DNA from 2 places in the Kocuria sp. SL71 genome. Region 2 is predicted to be linked to the other one. Evidence: riboswitches for the same ligand, from Rfam matches in the RefSeq annotation. Region 2 holds a riboswitch; the other holds the start of a gene.
The links. Region 2 has a riboswitch for thiamine pyrophosphate ahead of OVA15_RS12665 (NUDIX hydrolase). Riboswitches for the same ligand answer to the same signal wherever they lie in the genome.
Positions count from the first base shown of each region.

Region 1: it holds a riboswitch for thiamine pyrophosphate, as region 2 does, so the genes downstream of both, OVA15_RS00770 (sodium:solute symporter family transporter) here and OVA15_RS12665 (NUDIX hydrolase) in region 2, are expected to answer to the same signal.

Region 1 covers NZ_JAPPRE010000001.1:165,516-173,066, reverse strand. Annotated here, with positions in the region: gene OVA15_RS00785 (putative quinol monooxygenase) at 90-392, opposite strand; gene OVA15_RS00780 (hypothetical protein) at 643-1,860, opposite strand; partial or broken gene OVA15_RS00775 (sodium:solute symporter family transporter) at 2,198-2,464, shown strand; TPP riboswitch at 2,659-2,769, shown strand; gene OVA15_RS00770 (sodium:solute symporter family transporter) at 2,760-4,238, shown strand; gene OVA15_RS00765 (LuxE/PaaK family acyltransferase) at 4,255-5,565, shown strand; gene OVA15_RS00760 (acyl-CoA reductase) at 5,562-7,106, shown strand; gene OVA15_RS00755 (SDR family oxidoreductase) at 7,124-7,551, shown strand, end outside.
Region 2 covers NZ_JAPPRE010000001.1:2,772,912-2,780,462, reverse strand. Annotated here, with positions in the region: gene OVA15_RS12685 (class I SAM-dependent methyltransferase) at 1-145, opposite strand, end outside; gene OVA15_RS12680 (thymidylate synthase) at 100-1,107, opposite strand; gene OVA15_RS12675 (nucleoside 2-deoxyribosyltransferase) at 1,163-1,567, opposite strand; gene thiD (bifunctional hydroxymethylpyrimidine kinase/phosphomethylpyrimidine kinase) at 1,641-2,450, opposite strand; gene OVA15_RS12665 (NUDIX hydrolase) at 2,447-2,917, opposite strand; TPP riboswitch at 2,952-3,068, opposite strand; gene OVA15_RS13500 (SDR family NAD(P)-dependent oxidoreductase) at 3,151-3,540, opposite strand; partial or broken gene OVA15_RS12660 (IS110 family transposase) at 3,801-4,622, opposite strand; one part of gene OVA15_RS12655 (IS3 family transposase) at 4,656-5,549, opposite strand; one part of gene OVA15_RS12655 (IS3 family transposase) at 5,552-5,821, opposite strand; gene OVA15_RS12650 (hypothetical protein) at 5,958-6,827, opposite strand; gene OVA15_RS12645 (helix-turn-helix domain-containing protein) at 6,824-7,051, opposite strand; gene OVA15_RS12640 (helix-turn-helix domain-containing protein) at 7,163-7,480, shown strand.

The DNA.
Region 1 (7,551 bases), 2.6 Mb from region 2:
GCTGCCACGACGTCAACGAGCTGTGTCAGGCCGAAGCCACCGCGCGCAACGACCCCTCATGTCGGGGTCAGTACTCCCGGTCTGTGGTGTCAGGCGGGAAGTTTGGAGCCCAACACGTCGAGCTTCTCGATCGTCGGTTCGGAGAACAACGCACCGGTCTGCTCGCCGAGAGCTGCCGCAACAGGGCCGGACAGGTGAGCGTCACGTCCGGCGTCATCGGGGAACACGTCGAAGATCCCGAAGGAGGAGGGCCCGAGGCGGATCGCGAACCACGCGGTGGTCGCCGGCTCCTCCTCAACAAGCGCACGGCCGCTGTCAAGGAACTCCTTCACGTCGTCCTCCTTGCCGGGCAACGCGTCAAACCTGACCAGCAATCCCTTGGTCACACTCATGATGTCTCCTCTTCCTTTGTTGTGGTGCCCGCAATTTGGGACACGATCGCCTCGGAGAACGCCGGCAGGTCCTCCGGCGAGCGGCAGAGAACCTGGGCCGATTCACTATGGCTATGGTGATCGCTCCTATATCGTACCGAAAACGAAAGCAGTAGCTCGTTGAGGGATCCCTCAGCGGGCATTCATTCGGGCAGGGCTTACGTACGCCAAGAATCTCAGCCCCACCATCCACCGCCGACCTATTGCCTCCTCAGTGGTCCGGACCTGCATCGGAGTCCTCTGCACGAGATGTGTCGTCGTTCTGCGCCGCGTCGTGGACCGCGCTGTCATTGTTCTTTGCGCCGCGTGAGCGGCGCCGCGCCTCGCGCCGTGCGCGCTCCCGGTAGCTATAGGCGGCCTCGAGCACCGACTCTTCACTTTCGAAGCCAGACCCAATCGCACCCGCGATCGTCGCAGCGGCGGTCGCGAACAGGGTCACCAGGAGATACTCGCCCAGTCCGTATCCGTCTCCGGCGTACTGGCTGAACACCTCCGGAGTGAAAACGATCAGCGCGGCAGTCAGGTTCAGGACGAACAGCCCCGCATAGCCGCACGTCAGCCCAATAGCGAGGGTCAAGACAGTCGACGCGTTGAACAGCACCGTTCGCTCACGTTCCTGCGGCGGCAGATCTTTGGCTCGTTCCCAGAGGTGGTGATAGACGATGAGCCAAGTGATCATCACCGTAATTGAGGCAACGACGACGGCGACCAGCTGCCACGCTGCCATGGTGAGTGCGAGTTCCCACAGCGTGGCATTCAACAGATAGAACGCGCTGAACGCGAACGCTCCCACCAACGCCCCTCGGAGACCGGAGACCAGCCGCCACGGGCGATTATCCCGGACCATTCCCACGAGCAGCCGCAGACGCCCGCGGTTCGCGAAGATACGGACGTCGACCCCGTCTTGGTCTGGGGTCGTCCTCTCGAAGGCGCCGCCCAGAGCCGGGACCCGTGACCGCCGATGCGCCTGGGACCCGTCCTTCGGAATGGTCCCGCCGCGCATGTCCCCAATGAGCTGTGTCACCACCTCTGACACTCGCCTTCGTAGGCTCATGGCCCCGAAGGCCGGCAGTGAAACCACCGCCACGTTCCGACTGTGGTCGGCGTCAGCGACGACGGGGCGCCGGTCGATCATCAGTGGGAGGTCGGTCACGCATACTGCGATGTCCCAGCCATGTTCCCGCTTACGCTCGACTGCCAGGTCCATCATCTCAAACCGCTTCTCGTCACTGGGAGGCAGCCTCTCTCGGTGCACGTCCACTCTCCAGCGACCGTCAGAGAGCTGCTCGGCGAGTAGGCCAGGCAGTTCTCGTTCGAGATGCTTCGCGACTGACAGGGTGGTGGCGACCGGATCAGCCACCACCCCGACCACTACCTCCCCCGTCGGGTTTTGCGTCGTCCCGATGGGTTCACTCTTGTGAGTCGTCAAAAGTCGACTCCTTCCGCGTTGTCAGTTCGCGTGCTCCTACCGGCTTCTCAGAGTCTCGATTCCTCACCCTAGAGTGCTTCAGCTGATTTCAGGCACCAGGGAAGCAACCGCGGTTCATGTCAGGCGAGAGCACAAGCAGACCGGCGGCCTTGAAGTTCTCTTGCTACCCCATTCCTTGAGTGGACACTCGAGCCTCCACGTCCCGCGTCAGTCTTAGGAGGAGGTGGGGTTGAGCACCACTTTAGTCCACCCGTCATCGCGGGCGTCGAAGTGTGCGTAGGCGTCCGGGGCGTCGTCGAGCGGGAGATTGTGGGACACGATCCACGAGGGCGTGACCTTATCGGCGAGCTGGATCGCCGTGGGACTGACGCTGGGTGCGTACCTCAACTGGCTCATCGTCGCGCCGCGGCTGCGCGCGTGCACGGAGGTGTCGCGCAACTCGATCACCGTGCCCAGCTTCTTCGAGAACCGTCTGCGCGACCGCTCGCGCCTGCTGCGCATCGTCTTGAGCGTCATCATCCTCGTGTTCTTCACCCTCTACATCTCCTCCGGCATGGTCGCCGGCGGCGTCTTCTTCGAGAGCTCCTTCAACGGCGTGCAATACGAGATCACGTATTCGCAGTCGGCCCTCAAGTCGTTGCGCAAGCTCGACCGGGTTGTCGCGCAGCGCATGGTGCTCGCCATTGGTCACCGTCGCGAGGTCTACCGCTGACAGCGGCCAGCCGCGCCCGTGCACGATCGACGCCCGATCGTGCCTGATAAACCACGTCCCCACCCCATGGGCTAGAGTCGACGGCGAACAACAGACGCGGGAGCTCGGTGAACCGGGCTGAGAGGACGGCTGACTGGCCGTCGACCGCACGAACCTGTCCGGGTAATGCCGGCGAAGGGACACGTCGATGCTCAGCACCACTGTCACAGCACTCATTCTCACCCTCACCCTGGCGAGCTTCTTCGTGGTGGGCCTGCGCACGGGCGCGGACCGATCCGTCGAGGAATTCGCCGTTGCCCGCGGCACCCAGTCCGGCGCGGCCCTGGGCCTGTCGTTCTTCGCCTCGGGCGTGGGCTCCTGGATGCTCTTCTCCGCCCCCGAGGTCGGCGCCACCGGCGGGATCGCCGCCGCCGTGGGCTACGGGGTGGGCGTCGTCCTGCCGCTCGTGGGCCTCCTGCTGGTGGGTGGCCGCCTGCGCCGTCTGCTGCCGGAGGGCTACGACCTCGCCCAGTTCGTCCGCCTCCGTTTCGGTCCCGGCATGCGGGGCTACGTCCTGCTCATCTCGATGCTCTACATGTTCACGGCGCTGGCGGCCGAGCTGACCGCCGTCAGCAGCGTGCTGGGCCGCATCTCCGACCTGGATCCCCGGATCGGCATCATCGCGGTCGCGGCCGTCACCGCCGCCTACACCGCGGTGGGCGGGCTGCGCGCCTCGATCGGCACGGACCGCTGGCAGTCGTGGCTGCTCTTCGCTCTCGTCATCGTCATCGGGGGCTGGCTGGCCCTGCGCGGCCTGGGCCTGCTGGAGACCGCACCCCTGACCACCGCCGAGGCCGGGGCCAGCACCCCTGCCCTGCCCGCCTCCGCATTCCTCACCGTCGACTGGACCGGCATCGAGGCTGGTGTCACCGTCGCCATCGCGGTCACCGCGACGACGCTGTTCCACAACGGCTACTGGCAGCGCGTGTGGGCCGCCCGCGACCTCACCGCACTGCGCCGCGGCGCCGTCCTGGGATCGCTCACCCGCTTCCCCATCGTCGTCGCGGCCGGGTGTGTGGGCATCGTCGCGGCAGTCCTGGGTCTGGATCCCGGGTCTCCCCCGGCACCGTTCTTCGCGCTCGTGGCGGGCGGGCCCACGTGGCTGCTCCTGGCGATCCTCGTGCTCACGCTCACCCTCATCGCCTCAACCGCGGACACGCTGCAGAATGGCATCGCTGCCGCGATCGCCGTGCGCGCGCCACGACTGGGAGTCACGGGGGCACGCGTCCTCACAGTCATCGCGACGCTCATCCCCGCAGCGATCGCCTTCCAGGGGTTCTCCGTCCTGCGGCTCTTCCTCATCGCGGACCTCTTCTGCGCCGCGACCCTGGTGCCAGTCCTCCTGGGGCTGTGGAGCCGCACGACGCGGACGGGTGCGCTGACCGGCGCGGTCGCGGGCCTCGTGTCCGCCGCCGGGTACGGGCTGGTCGTCACCGGGTTCGATCCCGGTCATGCCCTGGCGGTCACGACGTTCGCGGACGGGCTGACGCTGGGGCCATTCGCCGCAGCACTCCTGGGCTCGGGGCTCGTCACGCTGGTGCTGAGCCTCCTCACCCGACCCGCCTCTCCGGCACAAGGCGACACGCGCGCGACCGCGCCCGCCGCAGCGGGCCTGCTCGATCGCTGAACGAGAGGATTCCACGATGACGACAGCCTCGTACTCCACGAGCCACGACACTGCAGATCTCTCAACACTCGATGCGGACATCCTCGCCTTCATCCAGTCCGAGGAGCCTGATCCCGCCACGTTCGACGCGCTGGCGCTGCGGCTCTTCGCCCATCAATTCGAGGCCAACCCCGCGTACCAGCGGTACTGCCGCAGCCGGAAGGCCACACCCGACCGGCTGCGACACTGGAGCGAGATCCCCGCTGTGCCACTGACCGCGTTCAAGCGCCTCACGCTCACGACCGTCCCAGAGAAGGATGCCGCCGCTGTCTTCATGACCTCCGGCAGCACCGATCCCGCCAGCCGAGGCCGCAACCACCACCGGCACCTGGCGCTCTACGACGCCTCGCTCCTGCGCGCCTTCTGCGACCGGTTCCTGCCGGAGCAAACCAGTCACTCGAGCGACGCATCCGCGGGCCGCGACCGGATGCGCATCGTCGTTCTCAACGCACCGCGCGAGCAGTCGCCGCATTCGTCGATCGCGCACTTCTTCTCCACCCTCGTCGATCATCGGGGCACTCCCGACAGCCTCCACCTCGTGAGCGAGGACGGGCTCGACGTCGACGCAGCTCTGAAGGCCTTCGCGCACGCCCAGGACACCGGCGAGCCGTTGGCAGTCCTGGGCACGTCGTTCTCCTTCGTCCACCTCCTCGACGCGATGGCCGACGCGGACAGGACGTTCCAGCTCCCTGCACGCTCCCGTGTCCTGGACACCGGCGGCTTCAAGGGGAAGTCGCGCGACGTGACAGCCGAAGACCTGCGCCTGGCGTTCCGTGTGCGGCTGGGTGTGCCGGAGGATCACTGTGCGAACTACTACGGCATGACGGAGATCAGCACGCAGTACTACGACCGCACTCCTCTGGGCACAGGTCCGGCAGACCGAGCGCACGCCACCCCCGCGACGGACTCCGACGCGTCCACAGCCGCCACGACGGCCCCGGCCGGCGACGACGCCCCGGGCGAGCACGCGAAGGTCGTCCCCCACTGGGCGCGCCTGGTCGTGGTCGATCCGCTGACACGCGCGCCAGTCCCCCACGGCGAGTCGGGCCTGCTGCTGCACCTGGACCTGGCAAACGCGAGCTCCTGCCTGGCCGTCCTGTCCGACGACATCGGCTGGGCGGTCGGCTCCGATCCGACAGCCCGCGCCCACACCTCACCAGGACTGGGAACTGCGGACGTGGTCCTGCGCGGCCGAGCCGCAGGGGCAGAGGCCCGCGGATGCTCGCTCGCACTCGATGAGGTCCTCAGCGCCAATCGCGCACCAGTCGCCCCGCCCTCCCGCCCATGACCCTCGACGTCTCCTTCCTCCCGCAGCTCACAGACGCGGAGCACAGTGCCCTCACGTGGACGACATCCACGCGCGGAGGCGTCGCGCTGCAGGCGCCGGAACCCACCCCGGCGCTCGTCACCACTCTCACCGAGCGACTGCGAGATGCCCAGCAAACTCACCTGGCCAACCGTCCTGTGCTCGATATCGTCGACGCGCTGGGCCGCGTCCAGGCACTGTGGGCGAACCCGGACTTCTCCCTGCGGCGCACGGCGGAGGACGCGCTCCCCCGCCTCACCGGGTACGCGCCCCTGCATGTGCGCCGCACCCTGCGCGACTACCTCACGACGTTCCGCCGCGATCGGCTGCTGCGGTTCCTGGCGCAGGACTTCCCGGATCCGGGCGTCCTCGACGGCTTCCGCCCTTCTCCTGCCGGTGGCCGCCGGCGCGCTCGGGGCCCCGCCGTTCTCACACAGATCTTCGCGGGCAATGTCCCCGGGCTGCCCGCCTGGGATCTGGTCTGCGGACTGCTCGTGAAGTCCGCATCTCTGGGCAAGCCCGCCTCAGGCGAGCCGCTGTTCGCCTCGCTCTTCGCCCGGTCCCTCGCCGAGGTCGATGCCGACCTCGCCTCCTGCCTCGCCATCCTGCCCTGGCCCGGTGGGGACGACGCGATCGAGACCGCCGCGTTCGCAGGATCGGATGCCGTCGTCGCCACGGGTTCGCGGGCTGCACTCGCGGACCTGCGCACCCGCGTGCCCGCGCGCGTGCGGCTCATCGAGCACGGCGCGACCGTGAGCGTCGCGGTCCTCGCCGCCGAGGCCCTGCGCACCGACCACTTCCAGGAGACCGCCCGCAGGCTCGCCCGGGACATCGCCCACTACGACCAGCAGGCCTGCCTCTCCCCTCACGTCGCATACGTGGAGACGGTCAGCCCGCACGAGGACCGCCCGCCGGTGACGTCTCCGCCTGCAACGGTCGTGCAGTCGGCACCTGTGCCGACAGATGTCCCGGACCAGGGAGTCCCGATCGACGTGTTCGCCGCGGCTGTCGCGACGGAGCTCGCTGCGATCGAACGCCGGAATCCGCGCGCACCGCTCACGCTCGAGGAGGCCGCTGCGTGGACGAGTGCGCGCGAGGACACGGAGTTCTCCACGTGGGACGACGAAGCACAGTCGCTGTTCACTGCCGGCGACGACTCTCCCTGGGCTGTCTCGGTCGAGACTGTCAACTCACCGTTCCAGGCGTCCCCGCTGGGACGTTTCGTGCGCCTGATCCCTGTGACCGAACCGTCAGCGATCGGTCGCAGCTTGGCTGGGGTGACACGCATCGTGCAGTCGGCAGGCCTGGCCACCGCACCGGCCAGGGCGGAGGAGTTCGCAGAGGTGCTGGCGGCCTCGGGCGTGGACCGGGTGGCCGCGCTGGGACGGATGGGAGCACCGGCGGCCGGCTGGCACCACGACGGGCGCCCTGGCCTGGGCGACCTGGTGACATGGACGGACCTCGAGCCGTCTGTCGATGCGGAGCTCGAGCTCTACGACCCGGACGACCGGTCCGGCGCATGAGACAGACAGGAGACGGGATGCTGGGAACCAGCCGGATGCTGGAGGGGCGGACGGCGCTCGTGACCGGCTCGGGCCGAGGAATCGGCGCGACGATCGCTCGCGGGCTGGCGCAGCACGGAGCGGATGTCGCGATCAACTGCCTGCGCGACACGGAGTCCGCCCAGCAGGTCGTCGCGGATGTCGAGGCGGCAAGCGGTCGCGGGATCGTGATCGCTGCGGACGTGACGGATCCGGCCGCGGCGAGGCGACTGGTCGAAGAGACCCGAGAGCAGCTGGGGCCCATCGACATCGTGGTCCACAATGCGCTGGCCGGATTCCAGTTCGATCCCCGGGGACGGCGTGCCGCGTGGAATCTGAGTGTCGAGGACTACACCGCGCAGGTGAACGCGGCGGTGGGTGCCGCGCACGCGGTCACGCAGGCCGCGCTGCTTGACCTCACGGGGCA
Region 2 (7,551 bases):
GGAGGTCGTTCACGAGCGGGGTGTAGGCGAGTCGGGTTTCGACATAGTCGTCGTAGGCATCGAACCCTGCTGATACTGCCGGAGTCGTCCATGATGTCGTCACTGCTGCACCGCCCTCACGCTCGCGTTTTCGATGCTGGGCCATCGATTCACGACCAGCTCCCGGTGGAGGGGGTGGAGGTCGCCGATCATCGATGGGTCGACTGGTCGCTGACATTGGATCTGCCGGTGGATCCAGAACAGGCGGACAATGTCGACCCACGCTTCTGGAAGGTCAGACGCCGCCAGTGCGCGGCCTGGGAGCCTGTCTGCACGGATCGACTGCTCCAAGTCCAATACCTGGTGCACCTGGTCCAGGCTCGCTCCCGAGGGTAGCCGTGGAAGTAGGGTGGCTTCCTCCACGATCGTCTGCTCATCGCCGTCGAGGAGGCTGCCCACCTTGGTGAGGTCTTTTTCGTAGATGTGGATCGAGCCGACGTTGTGGATGTACACGCCCGGAGCCAGTCCCAGCATCGAGGCGAGGAATTCTTGGACGAACGTGAAGGAGAACGTGTCGTTGAGCAGTCCCATGTAAGCGTCATTGGCGCGCATGAACGCGACCATGTGCAAACGGTCGTCACGGCGCAATAGCTGGAGAGCTAGCGTGCAGGAGACGTCGATGTTGCGGCGGTAGATGTCTTCGGAGTCGTCAAAGATCTGCAGGACGGCACGTTTGCTCGCAGGGTCATCGTCGTTGAGGATGTTGACGATTCGTTCGATCGCGGTCTCGCCGCCGACGTCTCTGAGCAGTTTGGGACCATACCCCGTGCCCGGCAGGCTGAGACCGTCGGGACTGTACCGGCTCATCGAGGGCGCGTAGGTGCGGATGAAGTCGAGGTCGTTCTTCCCCGAGAGATACCACAGTGCTTCGGCGTAGTTGAAGATGATGTTCTGCCGACGCGACCGCGCCAAGCAATATCGCCGGGCGGGGTTGGTCAGGCGCGCGGTGAAGCCGATGATTTCGCGTTCGTCCTGCCCACGGGGACTGTTCTGGTATTCGAACCCGGTGTAGACCTGTCGCAGTGAATCCAGGTAGAGCGTGTGGAGGTCGGGATACTCAGGCTTCACTGACGACTCCTGCCTGCACGCGCTCGATCGTAGCGAGGATGCGTGGCGCGGTGGGCTACTCGGGATCGATAGTCATCATCTCAACGTAGGCGACCGCTGGGAGGCCCCGGACGAGGAACGCGTACTCAGCTCCCTCTTCGAGGAGCAAGACGATGGGCTTCTTCCAGGCTGAGGCCCACCCGATCTCGATATGCGTGCCCGGGGACGCGGGTGCACCCGGGAACGCGACGAAGACATCACAGGCGGCGATCTCCCTGTAGTCGATGCTTGTGCACTCGCTGGGTTCCATGAACTCACGACCCCAGCCCTCTCTGCGGTGGGCGCAGTGCACATCCCACCCCTGGGCTTCGAAGAAGTCGATGATCGAGGTGTACTTGTCGATCTCGGCATCGCCCATCACATGGGTGTCGGCATCGACGAGAGCTTTGAACGGGCCTGCGAGAAACATCTTTCGCGTCATAGTCACGGCTCCTTTCATGAGTCGAAGTGGTTGGCCCCGAACGCGAGGAACGAGGCGGGGCTGTTCTACATCCCTACCCGCGCGGCCAGAACTGGTGGAAATGGTGCAAAGGACCATGCCCCTGGCCGACGTCGAGGCGACCGCTGGCAACCAGAGCGCCTTGCAGGTAGGTTTTCGCCTGGTCCACACTTTCGGGCACCGAGTGGCCGGGCAGCAGCGCAGTGATTGCCGAGGACAAGGTGCAACCGGTGCCGTGGTCGTTGAGGGTCTCGACCCGGGGAGACGAGTAGGTGGAGACCCCGTCGGGGCCGGCGAGGTAGTCGACACTGACCGTCTCGTTCGTGAGGTGCCCGCCTTTGAGCAGCGTCCACTGACAGCCCAGTCCACGCAACTGGGTGGCTTGGTCCTCCATCTGCCGCAGATTGGTGGCATCCTCGGTATCGAGGAGCACAGCGGCTTCGGGAAGATTCGGGGTGATGACCGTGGCCAGCGGCACGAGGGTGTCCCGGATGGCCGCCGCCGCATCGTCGTCCAGCAGCCTGTCGCCGCTCTTGGCGACCATCACCGGATCCAGGACCACGGTCTCGGCTTCGTGGTGGTGCAGGCGATCGGCGATGACTTCGGTGATGGCGGCGTTGGCGACCATACCGATCTTCACCGCGTCGACACGCACATCGTCGAACACCGCATCGATCTGTTCACCGACGAACGACGGATCAAGGGGCATGAACGAGCGCACACCGCGCGTGTTCTGCGCCACGACCGCGGTGATCACGGCCATGCCGTAGGTGCCAATCGCTGAGAAGGCTTTGAGATCGGCGTGGATGCCTGCCCCACCGGTGGGGTCGGTTCCTGCGATGGATAGGACGTTGGAGATCGTCATGAACACCCTTCCTTCTGCTGCTGTGCGGCGGCGTACCGAGCGACCTCCGCGACATCCTTGCTCAGGGTCACCCGGGCTTCATCGACTTCGTCGAGGGCGAACCAGCGCGCTTCGAGGGCATCGTCGCCAGCGTGGGGTTGCCCCGAGTGCCACCGGCAGAGCACGGCGACGAGCACGAAATGACTGTCCAACGGTCCGTTTTCGTCTTGGCTGAACGCGTCAACGGAGGTCAAGACACCGGTGGCCTTACCGATGATGCTGGTTTCTTCACGGAGTTCGCGTTCGGCGGCTCGGGTGATTGTTTCTTCGAATTCTATCTTCCCACCCGGGAAACCCCAGAATCCTGCATCGGGAGGGTTCGCACGTCGCACTAAAAGAACATGGTCGTCTTTGATGAGGACAGAAATGACCGCAGCCCTTGGGTACGCGTGAAATGAGGAAGTGTCAGGAACGACAGCATTAGACACTGTGACCTCCCATTGTGGAGGCCAGCGAGGGAAAGAAGCCCTGCTAGACCAGTCCCTTCGCCGGCATGATCCGGATCAGGTTCTAGGGTCACCACGCTGACAACGTCCAGTGGTATCTCAGCCCCTTGACGGAACACCCCTCGGTACGACCCGAGTCTACCAGAACGCCGTCACAGATACACCCGGCGCGGATAGGCCGCTGCCGGGGGCTGGTGTTGGGATCGCCTGCGCACCTATCCCAGTGATGTGTCCGTCGCCCTGCTCCCGCAGGACCGGCACCGCTGCCTGCATGAACCAGGGCGCGCCGAAGACGTTGGTGTCGAAGTTCGCCTTGGCCTCGTCGAAGTCGAGCTCTTCGATCGCTCCGGTGTAGCTGTAGCCCGCGTGCCGACTGCAATGTCAATCCGGCCGAAGCGCTCGCGCACCTCTGCGACGGCGGCAAACACGTCCTTCCGGTCCCTCACGTCCAGAGCACGCACGAACACACGCTCCCCGAACCGATCGGCGAGCTCCGCCAGGGGCTCCACTCCCCGCGCCGTCACCGCGACGCTGTCTCCTCGCTCCAGGGCAGTTTCTGCCCACATCCTGCCGAGATCTCTGGACGCCCCCGTGATGAACCACACCTTCGCTACCAGGACCACTCTCCTTGACGACACTAATGACGCGACCGCGCCATCGTCCGCGACGTCGTCCAGGCCAACCTCACGATCGACATAGTTCGGGCCGCATTCATCCCCGTGCTGGTCTGGGGGGGTGCCCCTATGTTTTAAGTCAAGGGGTAGCCGCCAGATTCTTCAAGAATATTCGGTAGGAGTCGAAAGGCAGGGATGATCGGTCTGGGAACCAGCTCCCGGACTGATCTGGTACTCCGCTACGGTTCGGTTCAGGCGGCGGTCGCCACCTCGGGTGTATGGAAGTAGGAGCCGTCGCGCAGCATCGCATACAGCACGTTGCAGCGCCTGCGCGCTAACGCGATCAGGGCTTGGTTGTGCTTCTTATGTTCGGCCCGTTTCTTGTCGTAATACGCCCTCGACAGCGGGTCTTTCAACGCCGCGAACGCGGATAGGAACAACGCTCGTTTGAGGATCTTGTTCCCCCGCCGGGACGAGTGATCTGCTCGGATCGAGGTTCCCGATCGCCATGTCACCGGTGCCAGTCCGGCATACGATGCGAGGTGTCCGGCTGATTCGAAGTCCTTACCCACGATCTCAGTCAGGATCCTCGCAGCAGTCCTGACGCCGACTGCCGGCATCGACGTCAGGAGTTCGAAAAGCGGATGCGCCTCGACCAATTCCTCGATGCGCACCAGTACCTCATCCCGCGACGATCGTGTCTGCGCCAACGACGCGGCCAGCTGGGGCAGGACGAGGCCGGCGGCGTCGGTACCTGATACCACCACCGTCTGCCCGTCGAGTGCGGTGAAGATCGCGGTCGCCCACCGCTTCCACGCCCACGGTGCCTGCTTGCGCAGCAGCGTCTCGACTCGGTGCTTCCCGGCATGACGCAAGACTTTGGGCGTCGGGTACTTCGCCAATAGAGCCAGCATCGCCGGATGGTCCAGGTGCGGACCGATGACGGTCTCCAGTCCGGGGTGGATCTGAGTCAGCAGGCCCCGGATCCGATTCGACGTCGCCGTGGCCTGTTTCGTCAGGTCATCGTCATAGCCGCACAACATCGACAACTCGGCGACGTTCTCATCAGCAAGGGACTGCCGCACGAATAGGTGACAGTTGGGGTGTCAGGCCGCGAGGCTCACGGCGGGGTTCATGATGGTCTCGTATTCGATGGGGGTCAATCGACCCAGACGGGCCTGTCGACGGCGGCGGTGATACTTGCGTTCGATCCAGGTGATGATGGCGATCCGGAGCTCGTCGCGGGTCCGCCACCGCTTCCGGTCCAGGACGTTCTTCTGCAGCAGGGCGAAGAAGGACTCCATCGCGGCGTTGTCCCCAGCGGCACCGACTTTCCCCATCGACCCGATGAGGTGATGACGGTTCAACGTCTGCACGAATTTGCGTGACCGGAACTGGGATCCTCGGTCCGAATGCACGATGCAGCCAGCGACGTCACCGCGGCGGGAAGCGGCGTTGTCCAGGGCGTTCACCGCCAGTCGTGCCTTCATACGGTCGCTGATCGAGTAGCCGACGATCCGGGCTGAGAACACGTCCTTGATGGCGCAGAGGTAGAGCTTTCCCTCGTCGGTCCAGTGCTCTGTGATGTCGGTCAGCCACAGTTCGTTGACGTCATCGGCGGAGAAGTCCCGCTTCACGAGATCGTCGTGGACCGGCGGCCCGGGACGCTTTCCGTTCTTGCCGCGCTTCTTCCCGAACACCGACCACCACTGGTTGTCCCCGCAGATCTTCCACGCGGTCCGCTCGCACATCACCTCGCCGGCCTCGGCGGCCTCGTCGACCAGGAACCGATAGCCGTACTCGGGGTCGTCGCGATGGGCGTCCACCAGGGCGTTGGCGTGGTATGCCTCGATCAGCTCGGCCTGGGTGACCTGCTGGCTTCGCCAGCGGTAGTAGGGCTGGCGGGAGAGCTTCAGGACCCGCAGGGACACCGCGACGGGGATCCCGTCAGCGGCGAGCTCACTCACGAGCGGGTAGAACCGTTTCCCGGCAGGTTCGCCTAGGACAGGTAGGCCGCGGCACGGCGCAGGACCTCGTTCTTCTGCTGGAGCAGCCGGATCTGCTTGCGGGCCTCGCGCAGCTCGGTCGATTCCTCCCGGGTCCTGCCGGGGCGGTTGCCGTCGTCGATGTCGGCTTGGCGGATCCATTTGTGCTGCGTCATCTCGTGGACTCCGAAGTCCTTCGCGTTCTGCGCGATGGTGATGCCGTCTTCACGGGACCGGGCCACTCGCACGACGTCTTCGCGGAACTCCTGGGGGTAGGGAGCGGGCATGGTGCACATCCTTCCAGGCCGCCCAGTGGGCAAGCCAGATCAGATGTCACCTATCCGTGCGGCAGTCCCTTGAGGCGTCTTCAGCTGATGTGATGCGCGTCCGAATGCCGCCGGGCGCGCATCGTTTTCTGTGCGCTCAGCTGTCATCCTCGGCCTCATCCAGATCACCGATCACGCCGTCCAGCGACGTCATCACCGTCGAGAGCACCTTCCGCAGCGCTTCCTGCGACTCTCCGTCGAGGTCTTCGACCCCGAGATCGACGGTCACGCCGCCGACTGCCAGTACGGTCCGAGCTGCGGCCATCGTCAGCTGAGACGGCCCCGGATCCTGCGGATCCTCAGTCAAGCGCGGCTCCGCCTTGCGCTGCTTCAGCAGTGCCGCGCACCGGGACTCCGCCTCGAGCAGCGCCTGTCGCGGCTCCTCCCACCAGGCAGACTCCGCCGGCTCCGACTCCTCACCGGAGTCCGGCTCCGGGTCCAAGACGTCCCCGGAGAGCACCTGATCGGCATCCGCGCCAGGCAGGTTTGCGGGATCGACCATCGGGATCCCGAGCCCGTCCAGGGAGACGTCGGCGAACTCGGCAGCGTGCTCCGCCATCGGAACCGACTTCTTGGGCTTCTTGTAGGACTTGCCATCCAGACCCACGACGTTCGAGGACTCCTCAGGTGACCCATTTGGGTCACCTGCCGGCGCGACACGCTGCACCGTGCTGTACGACAGATCCGTGGCCTGCGAGATCGCCCGCATGCTCATGCCGGCTTCGCGCATGGACTGAATGACCTCGTCGCGCTGCTCACGCGGCGGACGCAGCTGGAGCCCACGGAAGTTCGCATCGATCCAGGCGTCCCACGTCTCGTAGCCCAGCGGCTCCCACACGCGGCCCTCCCAGGCCTGCACGATCAGCGCGTGGACATCAGCCAGTCCTTCTGCGATCTGGTTCGTCAGCTCGCGCGCATCCGCCTCGTTCAGTGGCTGCGGGTTCGTCGTCATCGTCGTCGTGCTCATCGATGCGCCTCCTTCTCGTCTGCCGGCAGCAGATCCCGGAGCGAGACCCCGAGCACCTCCGCCGTCTTCATCAGCTCTGTGAACGTGAAGTCCTTGTGCCCGTTCATGCGCGCCGAGAGGGCTGCATGACCGAGCCCGAGCGCCTTACCGAGCTGCTTCTGAGTCATGTCGCGCAGCGCCAGCCGGGATCGGATCTGGAGCGCGAGCTGCTTCTGCTTCGTCATGCGATCATCGTGCTCGATTTGAGAACCCTATGTCAAGATCATCTATCTTGTTTCGAGAACTTCGTGTCGCCTGGAGCGCACCTTGGCCACGCACCGCGATACAATCCCGCCATGACTACGAGGCCGCAGGACCAGCGCGACAATCCCGTCGCCCACCACGTCAGCGATGAAGTCCGCGCATGGCTCGGGCGCAGGCGCCGCACCCAAAGCGACCTCGCTCGTCACATGGGGATCGCCAAGAGCGCGGTCAGCGTCCGGCTGAACGGCAGTAGGGAGTTCTCGATCTCCGAGCTTGTCGAGATCGCCGCTTGGCTCGACATCTCATTGGCGGACCTGCTGGGACCGGAGTTGCTCCAGGCACGGAGAAGCCCCCGCGGCGACATGGTCACCGCAGGGGCTGAAGGGAAGGAGTGGGCCCTGTGGTGTTGAGTCTCAATACCTCGTCACCACATGTCTCAATACCCCGGCAACACCACCGGACCCACGATGAGACATGACCC